3 regions of the Sporosarcina sp. P20a genome follow, and region 2 is predicted to be linked to each of the others. Evidence: riboswitches for the same ligand, from Rfam matches in the RefSeq annotation. Region 2 holds a riboswitch; each other region holds the start of a gene.
What was found. A riboswitch is a leader RNA that binds a small molecule or an ion and turns the genes downstream of it on or off. The one in region 2 is predicted to bind cobalamin.
Positions count from the first base shown of each region.

Region 1 (4,964 bases), on a different contig from region 2:
ATCATCTTCTAAATCTTCTTTCTCTAACGCTTCTTTCACTAATTCATCGAGTCTCTTTTCAAGCGTGAATAATTTATCACGATTTGTGACAGTTTTCTTTTGTGCATCTGTCAATGCATCGTAATAGACTCTAGTTTTTCTTACTTCTATTGTTCCTTCTAGCGTTAATTTGTCAACGCTTGGTAACGCTTTGATTAAGCGAATGACCGTATCCACTGTCTTCTCACCTTCACCTATCGCTCCTTGATAGGCATCATCTTCTTTATTGTTTTGGCTAACGAGGATGGCCATCTTCGCTTCAAGGTTTTGCAACTGTCTAATATTCGTAATTTTAAGTCTTTGTGCCGCGGTTAATGCATTATATGCTCTTCTCGCATTGCCAACTGCTAGTTCATAATCGACAGTAAGTGGTTCGACCGCTACGAGTGAATCGATTGTTTGGATCAGGTTATCAACTTTTAGTTCATCATCATATTGCGCTAGTATTTGATTCATTCTTCCTTCTGCAACTACCAATTTATTATGATTCTTCACTTTCAGTCGATCTTCGCTTGATAGTTTTTCGTACAATGCTTTCGCTCGTAACACTTCACCTTCATGTTCCCTTGTCAGCATGTTCGCTTCAGGCAATTCTGTGATCAGATCTATGACCTTTTGAACACCTTGAACATCTCCTGTTTCACCTTCTACATCTGTTTGGGCATACAAAATAATATCGTGTTCCGGCATGACTAATTTCTCACCCGGCAAGTATCTGGATCCTGTACCATCCGCCTTTGTGTTCCAACTTTCAACATTCGCTTTTTCTGGTATAGTCAACAAGGCGTAAGGTGATAATTTTTCCACCGAGCTATCGCTCGCTCGCTTGTGGGTATATGTGACTTTGTGTGTTTTCGCTTTCATCGTTTTATATTCGCCATTTGTCATATCCCTCATGTCATAAAGCGGTTTTTCCTTTTTCAGAAAACGATCATACGCAATCAAACCGTATAAAGCCTGGTCTGTAGCCATTCCATTGACACCCGTTCCGGATCCACCACCGCCATCATATCCTGTCGTGACGTGCTTGAATCCACCTACTTCAGGAGTAGAACCTTTCGCAGCACCACTATTGGGAGCCCAAAATGTCAACAAGCCGTCAATCATATTATTTGACCAAACTCCATCTTGCATGGCGCCTTCTGTAATAAAGTTTGCAATTTTACCAATTCTAGGTAAGTTGATATTGGACGACATCGGATCCATATTTAATGCAGTTAACGCTACAATAACTTGTGTAGTACTTTCAGAATTCAGCGCTCCTACACTATGGTATCCACCGTTCGGTTTTTGGATTTGAGATAGCACAAAAATGGCTCTTTCTACAGATTTCGCAAATTCGTTATACGTTGCCGTTGCTCCTGTTTTTTTATACAAAGTTTCGTCTAAATAATAGGGTGCTAAAGCTTGAAGTGCCATTCCTGTAATATCTGGATCAGGGTTTTTTCCTGTTAGAGCCCAACCACCATTAGATTCATTTATTTCCAAATTCAAAATATGATCAATCATTTTTCCAAAAGTATTTGCATCCTCATTTTGAGGATCTGCTGGTAATAATGGATATCTACCTGTATTCAGAGCGATAATTTCCCAAATAGGACCATTGATTCCTTGTCTATAGGAGAATTTATGTGATTTAGAAAGCTCTTCAATAAAGTCATACCCCGCTACGTTTTTAATGTCATAGCCAAGTGAGGATAATGCTAAAATCAATCTCGACCATTCTGTAGATTTTGCTCGGTGAAGATTCCCTTTTTTGTCTGTGACATATCCTTCGATACGCGTTAGATAATCTTCAAAATAGTTATTAGGAATATAATTGATATAATCATATCCTGTATATTTCCCGCGGAGTAAATCCATAACAGACCACTCACCTGAACTTGTACCCATAGCCGGCTCTGGTACCGTTTCTAATATGTACCGAGCAGAAGCATTGATATAGAAGCCAATAGGTGGCTTTTCATCCTCCCAAAATCTTGCTTCAAGGCTTTCATAATCAGTTTTCGGATCAAATGCGGCGGCTAGTGACTGTAGTGGCATCATAGAAAGTACCATCACAAACGACAGCAACATCAACGATATCGCTTTTACAATACGTTTCATTTTATTCTCCTTTTAGTTTTATTTTTTGTTTGAATTTTTTATTTATTCCTCGTTCGATTCCCCTCCTTACTATTTTTTTACATAAAAAAGTCCCCATCTCCGAAAAAGAGAGATGGGAACCATGTATGTTCAATAAATATACTACGCCAATTGAATGATACACAATTCACCCTTTACCGGAAGGTGTCATGTTTACATACTTTGGCAAGTCTCCTGACTTATGGGGATATATCGTACCTTCTGCCTTCCCAGTTTTTTAACCAGTGGCTAATTATTTAGAAGTTACTTCCCATTTTACAGTGGCCGGACCGTTCAGGATTTGCACCTGATTCCTTTTTAATCTTTGCAATTTAGGCAAAGTACCAAAATATTCTATATAACTGCTACTAAGCATATAGGTTTTGCGGTGTAAAATCAATAGACAGTATAACTAGATTGAAGCTCTGTTTTAGTGAGATTTACCAATAAGAAATTGCTTTGCACTTTCACATTTAGAGAGACATTACTTTCTTAACTCCGTTTCTCTTGTTTTAGCAATCTTCTTCCTAGTGCTCTATTGTAATTAAAAATTCCCGTTGTGACGGCAGCGCGAATATTTGTTGTTTCAACTACTTGTTTACAAGAATTGCACAACGTCACTATATTATTTAATTGGTGTAGTCCCCCATATTTTTGAGGTATTCTAAAGTGAGCATGAATATCTGTGTTACTTGTACAGATCACACATACCCCAGCATCTCGAGCTATTATTTCCGATTTTATAGAATTAGCTAATTGGTCGTTCGCTAAAGTATTAAAACGTGCCAAACCTTCTGCCTCTTCAATTTGATCCAATAAATCAAGGTATGGCAACATGACCATTTCCACTGCAAATGTAATATGAGCTTCTACTTCGTCAAGGCTATGAATCGGTTCATCATCTATCTCATTTTCATTCTTATTGTCAAAGATGATACGTGAAAGATCTGAGGCAAAGCTCATCAGTTGTTCGCGTGCAACTTTACCTTGTGTTGAAATAAGTCTATTAGCCTCAGTATATATTTGCTGTAGTGAACCGGTTTCCCAATCACTGTATTGCTGCTTCATATAGTCAGGCACGTATTTTCTCCATAACTCGTCTCTTTTTTTCGAACCTTTTAAAAACCTTCTTACACTTTTCACCAGTTCATCTATTGGATAGTCATTCAGTAGGCGTTCACAATCGATTTCTTGAATTAGTCGCTCTTCTTCATTGGTCGTTGAATCAAAGTCAGATGCCAATCTCAAAATCATATCTATCAATTCATATTTCGCAAACACAATGTGAATTTCAGCAGTACTCTTTAAGTGTAAATCCGCATGAACTAGTGTTGCTTGGTTCGAATCTATATAGTTTATTAAACGGAATATATACTCGACCAACTCGTTCTTAGGACTAGTATGCAAACATTCCCTACAAATTTCGATATTGTATGTAAACTCCTGGGGCTCTCGTTTCAAATTACAACGAATACAAGGATGTTCGATGACCTTATGGACAAATCCCCGCTCTACAAAAAACTCCGTTGTTTGTGGCAATTCAATTTGCAGAATCATTTCGATTAATTCATCTCGTGTATAAAGATCATACAGTTCGGCTGAAGTTCTATTTTTGAGCCGTAATAATAGGAAAGAACTTCTATTATCATATGAAGCTTCACTCACTTTTCTATTCAATACATCTGCTATATCTTGAGTATCCAATGGTATTAATTTATTCAGAAACTGTTCTGCTATTCGACGAGTCATTTATTTACACCCCACTATTTTAGTAGTTGTTCTTCATATATGCACTGGTTTTCATCTAAATGGCTAGCTTAATAGTACATTTCAAGTATTAAAATTACCAAGCCGTTAATTTTCTTTTGACAGTTGCTAAAATGGCAATTGAAAAAACGATGACGCTATTTATTAATAGATAGTATGCTATCTGCATGCCGTAAAATATCGCAAAGGCATCACGAATAACAAAAAGCGCTATTGCGCCACCGATTGCCCCTAAAAAAACTGCTGATAGTAATACGGTAAAAGCTGCATAGTATAGGCTTTTCTTTTTCTTGTAATATATATAACCAATAAGATTTACAACGACAATAAAAACGCCCATAAGTATTAAGAAAAAACCACTCATCTAGCTCCCCCTCGTAGAAATCCATCTACCCCTTTAAACTAAAATCATTTGACCTTTTCGTCATAACACTTTGCAATTAACGTCTTCAGATTATTATTTAATTTAAGTTTTACAACCAAGCTATGTTATTTTAATTGAATAACAAAAAATAAAGTTATTATAAAAATATATCTTGATTCATTTTTTATGATCTTTATAGTATCATTTTTCATGTGTCACACGATCGTTAGTTCACTTCACAGAAATTTTTATATTGAAAGGATACGTGACTATGGAATATACACTAAAAGATGAAAGTTTTGATTTTAGCGAAACAGAAGTAACACATGAAGTATTTAAAATTGGAGAGCCAGAAGATGGCCTTTTCGAAATTGAATTCAAATTAACCTTCTCTTACGGATTCTTGAATTACTCACATAACTTTGTTTGGCTCAATCAAGATATCGAAACATTACTTGAACAGTTGAAGAAAATGGATGAAAAGAATAATGGAACTTTAAGTGTGCTTTCACCAGGGGTTTCTTTCTCTTATTTACAAGACCCTCATGATGAAAACTTTTATGAGTTCACGGTTTTCATGGATACTGGCTATATTAATTCGTATATGGGAACTGAATCAAAACTCGGAATCACTCTATCCGCTACCCGGGAAGATATTGAAAATTGGGTT
Region 1 is NZ_PDYT01000002.1:127,186-132,149, forward strand. Features, by position in the region: gene CSV72_RS04015 (S-layer homology domain-containing protein) at 1-2,145, opposite strand, end outside; cobalamin riboswitch at 2,332-2,527, opposite strand; gene CSV72_RS04020 (hypothetical protein) at 2,656-3,912, opposite strand; gene CSV72_RS04025 (3-isopropylmalate dehydrogenase) at 4,007-4,294, opposite strand; gene CSV72_RS04030 (hypothetical protein) at 4,566-4,964, shown strand, end outside.
Region 1: it holds a riboswitch for cobalamin, as region 2 does, so the genes downstream of both, CSV72_RS04015 (S-layer homology domain-containing protein) here and CSV72_RS13340 (ABC transporter substrate-binding protein) in region 2, are expected to answer to the same signal.

Region 2 (4,964 bases):
GATATTTCGAAGCGCTTGGATTAGAAAAAGAAATGCCCGAAGATGGCTATCGTGGTGCAGATATTATCACGATCGCAAAAGGCCTCGTCGAACAATACGGCGACAAGTATGTCCATGTTCCAGAAGAAGAGCGACTGGCGTTTTTCCGTGAACACGGCTTGAATATCGAACTGGATAAACTAAAGAAAGACTTGGCAGACTTCCGCGTTCATTTCGACCACTGGTTCTCGGAAACGTCTCTATATAACAATGGCAAGATCGAAGTCGCACTCAATAAACTTCGTGAAAATGGTCACGTCTATGAAGAAGACGGTGCCACTTGGTTCCGTTCCACTACATTTGGCGACGACAAAGACCGTGTGCTGATCAAACAAGACGGTTCATTTACGTATTTAACGCCAGACATCGCCTATCACCAAGATAAATTGAGTCGCGGATTCGATAAACTCATCAATATTTGGGGAGCGGACCACCACGGATATATTCCACGTATGAAAGCGGCAATCCAGGCACTTGGCTATGACCGCGATACGCTTGAAGTAGAAGTGGCGCAAATGGTTCAGCTTTATAAAGACGGAGAAAAGTTCAAGATGAGCAAGCGAACAGGAAAAGCGGTCACACTACGTGAACTTGTAGAAGAAGTCGGCCTAGATGCTGTACGTTATTTCTTCGCGATGCGCTCAGGCGACGCACAAATGGACTTCGATCTAGATTTGGCAGTATCCAAATCCAATGAAAACCCTGTCTACTACGCACAATATGCGCACGCGCGTATTTGCTCAATCTTGCGTCAGGCAAAAGAACAGAACGTAGAAGCGTCAACAGACAACGTCACGCTATTGCAAGACGAAAAAGAGCTAGAGCTACTAAAGAAACTCGGAGACTTCCCGAAACTAATTAGCGACTCAGCTCGCATGCGCGCACCACACCGGGTGACAACATATATCCAGGAACTCGCGGCTACATTCCATAGTTTCTACAATGCTAATAAAGTGCTCGATCCGGAAAACAAAGATCTTTCCGAAGCGCGTTTGGCTTTGATTACAGCAACTAAAACTACGATTGCCAACGCGTTGAAACTGGTTGGCGTTAAAGCACCTGAAAGAATGTAATATGTTGAAAATGGCCAAGCGGGTTTACTGCTTGGCTTTTTTGCTTTCGCTTTTTGAGGGGGAAGGGGAAGAGCAAAAGCCGTCCTCCGTAACGGCTCTCACTTCGCTTCACTGGTGTTCCTTTCTGAGTTAGAGAATGAAGTTCAAGAGCTTACAAGCAATTGTTTTCTAAGGTTGTGAGAGGAAAAGCACCGTTACGCTACGTTCCAGGCGGACGCGTTCGGGAGGGCTCGCGGCAAGCCAACCAGGTCGCTGCGCTTCCTTTGGTTGTCTAGCCTGTCGAGCTGATCCTCCCCGAGTCGCCGCCTTGCACTTCGCTTCACTGGTGTCCTTTCTTGAGTGTGAAAGTGAAGTTCAAGGGCACACCTCGTGTTTTCTTGTCATATCGAGTAGGGGATGTAATTGATGCGTTGCGTACTTATCTTGTTGAAAAAATGAATATGTCCAAAAAGTTCCAATGGCCCTAGACGCATCAACAACTTAAAAGCGGTTCAACCTGCCAACACAACAAAAAGTAAGGAGTGAGGCGGAAGCAGGGGGCGACTCCGGGAGGATCAGCCTGACAGATGAGACAACCAAAGGGAGCAAAGCGACCTGGTTGGCTCAACCAAGGCCCTCCGGAAAGCGTCCCCCTGCTGGAGCCTCACTCCCAAACACGTTTCAATCTCCTCCTATCCCCTGTACAACCACCGCTATTATCGCTATAATAAGTCATAATTACATATCTTCTGAAAAGGTTCTCGAAACTTGAGATGAAAAGCGAAATCGGTTCAAATCCGATGCGGTCCCGCCACTGTAAGTGCGATGCACAAGCCAGGTCACCTGCCTTTTTAGAAAATGAAGTTCCGCGGCAACCTACGAGGATAGGTACAGTGGAAGAAATCATGCGCTGATTTCATCCCACCTAATCCTTCGAACTATCGGAGGTTTTTTTCATGTCTGCGGCTTGCGTAATGCACCACACATATTAGAGGAGGAACACACATGAAGAAGTTTTGGCAACTGATGCTGACAGCAATGATCGCGGTACTACTACTTGCAGCATGCGGAAGCGACAGTAAAAAAGAAGAAACACCGGCAGATGAAAATCAGTCTGGCGAAGAATCGAAAACAGAACAACAATCAACGGATACAACGAGTTATCCATACACGTTGACAGATGCAACCGGTGAAGAAATTACATTTGAACAAGCGCCGGAAACTGTCATTTCATTAATTCCAAGCAACACGGAAATTTTATTCGGTATTGATGCAGGTGATCAAGTTATCGCAGTAACAGAAAACGATGACTTTCCTGAGGAAGTAGCGGATCTTGATACAGTAGGGGACTTTACGGTCAACGTGGAAAAAGTCATTTCATTGCAGCCGGAAGCGGTATTTGCACATGAAATGATGATGGGTTCGAATGAAGAAGGTTTGAAACAAATTCGTGACGCAGGCATCCCGGTAATCGTCGTACCGAATGCGGGAACTTTTGATGAGACATATGAAACAATTGAATTGATTGGTAAAGTCATGGACAAAAATGTGGAAGCGAATCAAATCGTTGAAGATATGAAGACAAAAATTGCGGATATCGAGAAGAAAGCAGCGGACATCACGGACAAGAAGCGCGTGTTTGTTGAAAACTCCGATGCACCTGAAATCTATACGCCAGGAACAGGGACATTCCCTCAGCAATTCTTGGATATGATCCACGCTGAAAACATCGTGACAGAAGAAGGCTGGATTATGATCAGCCCTGAAACAATTGTAGATGAAAATCCGGATGTGATTTTAGCTATATATAGCTATGTTCCGAACGTCGTAGAAAATATTAAAACGCGTGACGGGTTTGATGCGGTGACTGCGGTCAAAGAAGATCAAGTTATTCAACTGGATGAAGATATTACAAGCCGTACAGGTCCACGTTTAGCTGATGGATTAGAATTGTTTGCGAAAGCAGTCTATCCTGAGGTATTCGGTGAATAAAACCGCTCTCGCCTATGTCGTGTCGATTGCCACATTGCTTGTGGCGATCTGGCTCGGCGTATCGATCGGTACAGTGAAAATACCAATAGAGACGCTATGGAATCAATCGGATGCGACTGCGAGTAATATTTTGTGGAAGATCCGTATGCCGCGTGTGTTGCTGGCAGGAATCGTCGGTGCATCACTGGCTATTTCAGGAGCCGCTTTCCAAGGGCTATTGAAAAACCCATTAGCTGATCCTTACACCCTCGGAGTGTCATCCGGTGCCTCTGTCGGCGCCGTGATCACACTCTTTTTTGGTATTTCACTACCGATTCTTGGCGCATTCACCTTACCCGTATTTAGTATGATTGGTGCCGCGGTGACGATGTTTCTAGTGATCGGTTTTGCACGTCTCGTCGATCGGTCAATGAAAATGGAAACGATTATTTTAACAGGAATCATATTTGGTTCATTTCTCGGTTCCGTACTGTCGCTGATGATTGCGTTAACGCAAGAAGAACTCCGTCAGATTGTCGGTTGGCTGCTTGGTAGCGTATCGATGCGCGGTTGGAATTATATTGTAATGGTACTACCGTTTTTCATCATCGGCTCATTCATGCTGTGGCTCAATCGCCGTGAATTGAACGCTTTATTATTCGGTGAAGAACGTGCACATCATCTCGGAGTCAATGTCAAACAGCGTAAATTGATGATTTTGCTAGGTGGTTCGGTATTAACAGGTTCTGCTGTTGCTGTATCTGGAACAATCGGCTTCGTCGGCCTAGTTGTACCTCATATGACACGCATGTTATGGGGCTCCGATCACCGTCACGTATTGCCGTTATCATTATTTAACGGTGCTTCATTATTGATCATTTGCGATCTCGTAGCACGAACTATTATTTCACCGGCTGAATTACCGGTCGGTGTCATTACAGCATTCATTGGCGCTCCGGTGTTTGCCTATATCTTTTACAAACAACGTAGAAAAGGAGCGATGTGAAGATGTTACAAGTGGACAATTTATCGGGAGGCTACGGTAAGGAACCGATTGTGCGAAATGTGTCGTTCCACGTGGAAAAAGGAGAAGTTCTTGGGATTTTAGGGCCGAATGGTAGCGGGAAATCTACGTTACTGAAAATCATCTCGGGAATTTTGCCGAAACAAAGCGGTAAAGTGATGATTGCAGGTAAACCTTCTGGCGCCTATACCCAAAAGCAGTTTGCGCAACAAGTGGCCGTCTTGCCACAGCTTCATGCGCACGCCTTTTCCCATAGCGTCGAAGACACCGTCGCTCTCGGTCGTTATCCATACCAGTCGGGGATTTTCTCGAGCTGGTCGGAGCTAGACGAGCAAGCGGTGCAGGAAGCGATGAACCATACAGGTGTCACGCGATATGAAAATACCGCGATTGAATTATTATCGGGTGGCGAGCAACAACGCGTATTCGTTGCGCAAGCACTCGCCCAGCAAGCACCCATTTTATTATTGGATGAACCAACGAACCATCTCGATATCGCACATCAACAGCAATTGCTCGATACGATACGCAATCAAACGAGACAGAAGGGGATCACGGTCATCTCAGTATTTCACGACATCAATCTGGCCGCTCTCTATTGTGATCGTTTGTTGCTGTTAAAGAACGGGGAAGTAGCATCCATCGGCACGCCGCAAGACGTCGTACTTGAACAGGAAATTCATCATGTGTACAACGCGCGCGTCAAAACACAGCCCCATCCTGAAATGCCGAAGCCTCAAATGACGCTGTTGCCGAACTTGCAAGAAAAGGTAGAACGGTTTTGTGTAAAGAAAGCAGATGTATTGATTCAGCAAGATCACGTCTTGTTGCAATCAAGCCAACCACTGAAGACGATTTCTTCCGCAGTTCATAATGCA
Region 2 is NZ_PDYT01000020.1:23,282-28,245, reverse strand. Features, by position in the region: gene argS (arginine--tRNA ligase) at 1-1,112, shown strand, start outside; cobalamin riboswitch at 1,830-1,956, shown strand; gene CSV72_RS13340 (ABC transporter substrate-binding protein) at 2,097-3,083, shown strand; gene CSV72_RS13335 (FecCD family ABC transporter permease) at 3,076-4,068, shown strand; gene CSV72_RS13330 (adenosylcobinamide amidohydrolase) at 4,071-4,964, shown strand, end outside.

Region 3 (4,964 bases), on a different contig from region 2:
GGCGATGTAGGCGCAGTAAAAGCAGCAACAGACGCAGGTGCGGCTTCTGCACAACGTGTGGGTGAATTGCTTTCAGTTCACGTAATCCCAAGACCACATAATGAATTAGAAATGATGTTACCAAAAAGCGAATAATCACTGCTGACACAGTAGAAAGGCGTGAACTAAATGAATCAGCAATTGATTGAGCAGATTGTCGGAGAAATTCTTGGACAACTGGGGAAAACTCCCGTTCAATTGCCGGAACGAGCGGTTCCCATTGCGGTTTCCGCCCGTCACGTACATTTACAGCCTGAACATGTGGAAGTATTGTTTGGTGCAGGGTATGAATTGACACAGCGGTCCGAGCTTTCACAGCCGGGCCAATTCGCCGCCAATGAAACGGTGATGATTGCAGGACCTAAAAGCAGTATTGAACGTGTACGTATTTTAGGACCTGTCCGAAAAGCGACTCAAGTCGAGGTCAGCTTTACGGATGCCATGAAGCTCGGCGTCAAGCCCCCACTTCGGGAATCCGGCAATATAGAAGGATCTGCACCCATTACCTTAATTGGACCAAAAGGTAGTGTGCATATAAACCAAGGTCTAATTATTGCACAAGCGCATATCCATATGGCACCTACAGATGCTACGCGTTTTGGCGTGGAGGACGGTGAATACGTCACGGTGGAAGCAGACGGAGTGCGATCCATTTCATTCCGTAATGTACGTATTCGGGTGAATGAGCGATATCGTCTTGAAATGCATATCGATACTGATGAAGCGAATGCAGGTTTCATTACACAGGGATCGATTGGTCGTCTCGTGAAGTCGAATGATGCTAAAGAAACGATACCTATGCAAGCGGTGACGGAAACGAAAATAGAAACAGTAAAGACATCTCATCCAGTAAGTATTCCGAAGGCATTAGAATTCACAAAAAAGCTTTTGTCGGCGGAAGACGTAGCAGTGATTTCAGAAAAAGAGATCGTCATCAATAAAGGTACAATTGTTACGGCATTAGCAAGAGATACAGCACGAGAGCTCGGTAAAACGATAACGAGTAGAAAGTAGAAAAAGGTGATTACGCATGCGAATGGGTAGAGTGATTGGTAATGTATGGGCAACCCGTAAAGAGGATGGATTATCAGGACTTAAGTTGTTAATCATCCAGCCGATTGACGCGCACGGCAATAGTATACAGTCGCATATGGTCGCGGCGGATCGTATTGGAGCAGGGGTTGGTGACGAGGTACTCATTACGAGTGGCGGTTCTTCACGTTTTATTTTACCGAAAGAAAACCCGATCCCAATCGACGCGGTCATTATTGGTATTATCGATTCAACAGAAGTAAAGAGAGGTGATATACATGAGTCAAGCGATCGGAATGATTGAGACAAAAGGATTGATCGGATCGATTGAAGCGGCGGATGCAATGGTGAAGGCATCTAATGTGGAGTTAGTATCACAGGAGATGGTGGATGGCGGAATCGTCACGGTCATTGTTCAAGGTGACGTCGGTGCGGTTCAGGCAGCTGTTGATGCAGGTCGCGACGCAGCAGCGCGTGTAGGTGAATTGCTAGGTGCGCATGTGATACCGCGTCCTGATGATTCAGTATACGGCATGGTGAAACCCCTAGCGCCGACTACTCCAGAAATTCCACAAATAAAGAAATCTACAGAAGCTAAGAAGGCACCGAAGAAAGACTGACGGATGCTTATTAGCATACTTTTCATAATGAAATCTATAGAAAGGAGTGATTTCCATGGCTTTCAAACGACATAAGATCGCAGTCATCGGAGCTGGTCACACAGGGGCAACTGCCGCATTGATGGCGGCTCAGAAGGAATTAGGCGACATCGTCTTAGTTGATATCCCTGACCTCTCCAATCCGACAAAAGGTAAAGCACTGGATCTTCTTCAGACAAGTCCTGTGCAACAGTTCAACTCCCGTATTACAGGTACTTCAAATTACGAGGATATTGAAGGTGCTGCAATGGTTATCATTACTGCAGGCATCGCGCGTAAACCAGGCATGAGTCGTGATGATTTAGTTGCGACCAATGCAAAGATTATGCGTTCTGTTTCTGAACAAGTGAAACGCTATGCTCCAGACAGTATCGTGCTAATTTTAAGTAACCCAGTAGATGCGATGACGTATGTTTGCTATAAGACAACTGGCTTTCCTAAAAATCGTGTAATCGGACAATCAGGTGTGCTCGATACTGCACGATTCAATACGTTCATCTCAGAAGAATTGAATATTTCTGTAGAAGATATTTCGGGCTTTGTTCTTGGTGGGCACGGTGATGATATGGTTCCACTTGTGCGTTATTCGTATGCTGGTGGCATTCCGTTGGATAAAATCATTTCGAATGAACGACTAGAAGCAATTGTGGAGCGTACTCGAAAAGGTGGCGGGGAGATCGTCTCTTTGCTAGGTAATGGTAGTGCGTATTATGCACCTGCTGCCGCTTTGGTGGAGATGGCTGAAGCAATTATCAAAGATAAAAAGCGAATTATGCCATCTATCGCTTACTTAGAAGGCGAATATGGATATCAAAATATCTACTTAGGTGTGCCTACTGTTCTTGGGGGCAATGGTATTGAGAGTGTAATTGAACTTCCGTTAACAGAAGACGAACAAAAAGCACTCGATCATTCAGCTGACTCTGTCAAAGCAGTCATCGAAATTTGTGAAAAACAAATGTCGTAATAACTACTGATCTCTCTAAGTCGTAAAGTGGACTTAGGGAGATGTTTTTGTATATAAAGAAGTTTTTTAGGCACATTTCAGTCGATGAATGATAAAGAAGTCATAGGTTAATTTTAAAAACTAACAAAAGTTAATAGGAAATCATCGCTTATTTATTTACATTTATTTATTTACGTGATACAATAAAAAGAATTAACTGAATAATAGAGTGTGCCTTTATATACTAGCTCGGAAATATATAAAGAATTTATTTTCTTTGGCTCTCCAAATGTAAGCGCTGTCAATCAGCCTTTTATAAATAGAAGCTTAGAAAATGTTCTTTAATTCCCCGACATGGCATATACTATGAAAAATACAAAGTCCAGGAGGTAATTATTATGAATAACAACACCTATCAAAGCAATTCATCATTACCAGAGCAAAACGAGACGTTCTATTTGATCACAGGCTACTCGGAGAATGGTTTCATCCACGGAATCACATGGGAAGAAGCATATGTTCAAGGATTGGCGGAGTGTGGCTGTTTATGCGAACAACAACTAATGTAAATAATGACGAAAGCTCGATACAGGGTGCCTAGCAAAAAAACGATTGTGGATGTACTCACAGTAGTTTTCTGCATAGGCACCCTGTTTAGTTATGTCTTCGTTCTTATTGAAAACAAACGCTACCACTCTCTATGTTATCCATGATAAAATGAAGTCAATCAAATAAATGAGTTTGCACGATGCGCTGGTACCTATCAAGGTATAAAAGGGAATCCGTAAACCGGAGCTGTCCCCGCAACTGTACACACGGACGACCGCTAGAATTAGCCACTATGGAGACATGGGAAGGCATTGGCGGAAGGATGAAGTGAAGCCAGGAGACCTGCCACGTATCGTCAAAGCGACACTTTCTTCGGGGGTTGAGGAGTGGAAGCAAAAAAGGTATCTGTATCTATGCATTTTTGTATGGAGTGTATTCAAGTTGCCTGAATTTGTTTCCTCATTCACAACTATTGCAATCATCTTGCCGAAGAGGCGGAATGATTGTTTTTTGTTGTTTACGAAAGGAGACTACGACATGAGAGTATTTGAACAGACAAAGGAACGAATACATGAACATGCGCTATTGCAGATATTGTATAAACAAGCAGAACAACGGCGTGGTAGACCTGTGTATTCAGGATTTCATCAAGTGGTACGGAAGCTGTTACAAGACGGATTATACGGTCAATGGATCTATAACTATTCGGCAAGTGAAATTAAATGGCTCGGCTTACAGATCGTAGCTGAACGCGATCGATTGATACCTTCTGCACAATTGCAGCAGTATATGAATGAATTTGTAACATCTGATTATTATAATCAGCGGATAGGACTGCCGCAGGAACGGCTCATGCTCATTGCAATGGCTGCGATGCAAAATGAAACTGTCCGGCGCTTGCAGAAAGTACAGGAAGCATATTGGATACTGAGCCATGGCTATGTGACTTTACCAGCAGAAATCATGTCGTTCTTTGGTAAGACGTTTTATCAGCGAAAGACGAGAGTACAGCAATATACTATGGATATTGCTGACGACAGAATTGAATCATTTTTATCAAGCAAGGTAAAAGAAAAGCATATACGTATACCTGATTATTTTATGGAACAAGTAAAAGCGTGCGGCTCTTGGCGTTTATTTGATGCTGAACAAGTAGAACGCAGTCTGGGATGTTCCCTTGGAGACTTTAACAGTGAAAGGTATTCTCAAACCATTGGCAGCTCCTCTATTACTCATAAAAAAGTCTCAGCCATTGGTTTGATGAAACGGCTGCTTGGAAGTGAAGGAATTGTAGTACATTTTCCCGATAAAGAACGACAGGAAAAAGCAGTATTATACTCGTATATTCAATTACCGTACGTAATGCAGGAAACGGAGTTGGAACGTACTTGTACCATACTTGTACGTTTACTAAACGGCATTGAAAGTATATGGGGGCATACTATAAAAATTGAAGTGGCAGGTTGGGAAACCGCTATAGCCGATCAGCAAATTGGTTTACATTCAGAGAAGGCCATTCTGTTTGTTGAAGAAGTAGCTGTAGAAATTAATCGGTACTTGGAGAATGCATCTAGTCAAAGTGGAATGCAAATACCTTTGCGCAAAGCGGCTTCGGTAATGCATCGTTCGATAAGTCAGGCGACAAAACAACAACAAATCGCGATGATTGACCGAATAACTGCAGAACAGCGCCATACCGATCAAGGCGGATCTGTCACGCTAGAGAAGTCTACAACCAT
Region 3 is NZ_PDYT01000009.1:80,688-85,651, forward strand. Features, by position in the region: gene CSV72_RS09735 (BMC domain-containing protein) at 1-135, shown strand, start outside; gene pduL (phosphate propanoyltransferase) at 169-1,053, shown strand; gene CSV72_RS09745 (EutN/CcmL family microcompartment protein) at 1,070-1,375, shown strand; gene CSV72_RS09750 (BMC domain-containing protein) at 1,350-1,691, shown strand; gene mdh (malate dehydrogenase) at 1,747-2,697, shown strand; gene CSV72_RS16745 (hypothetical protein) at 3,075-3,245, shown strand; cobalamin riboswitch at 3,413-3,589, shown strand; gene CSV72_RS09760 (hypothetical protein) at 3,763-4,964, shown strand, end outside.
Region 3: it holds a riboswitch for cobalamin, as region 2 does, so the genes downstream of both, CSV72_RS09760 (hypothetical protein) here and CSV72_RS13340 (ABC transporter substrate-binding protein) in region 2, are expected to answer to the same signal.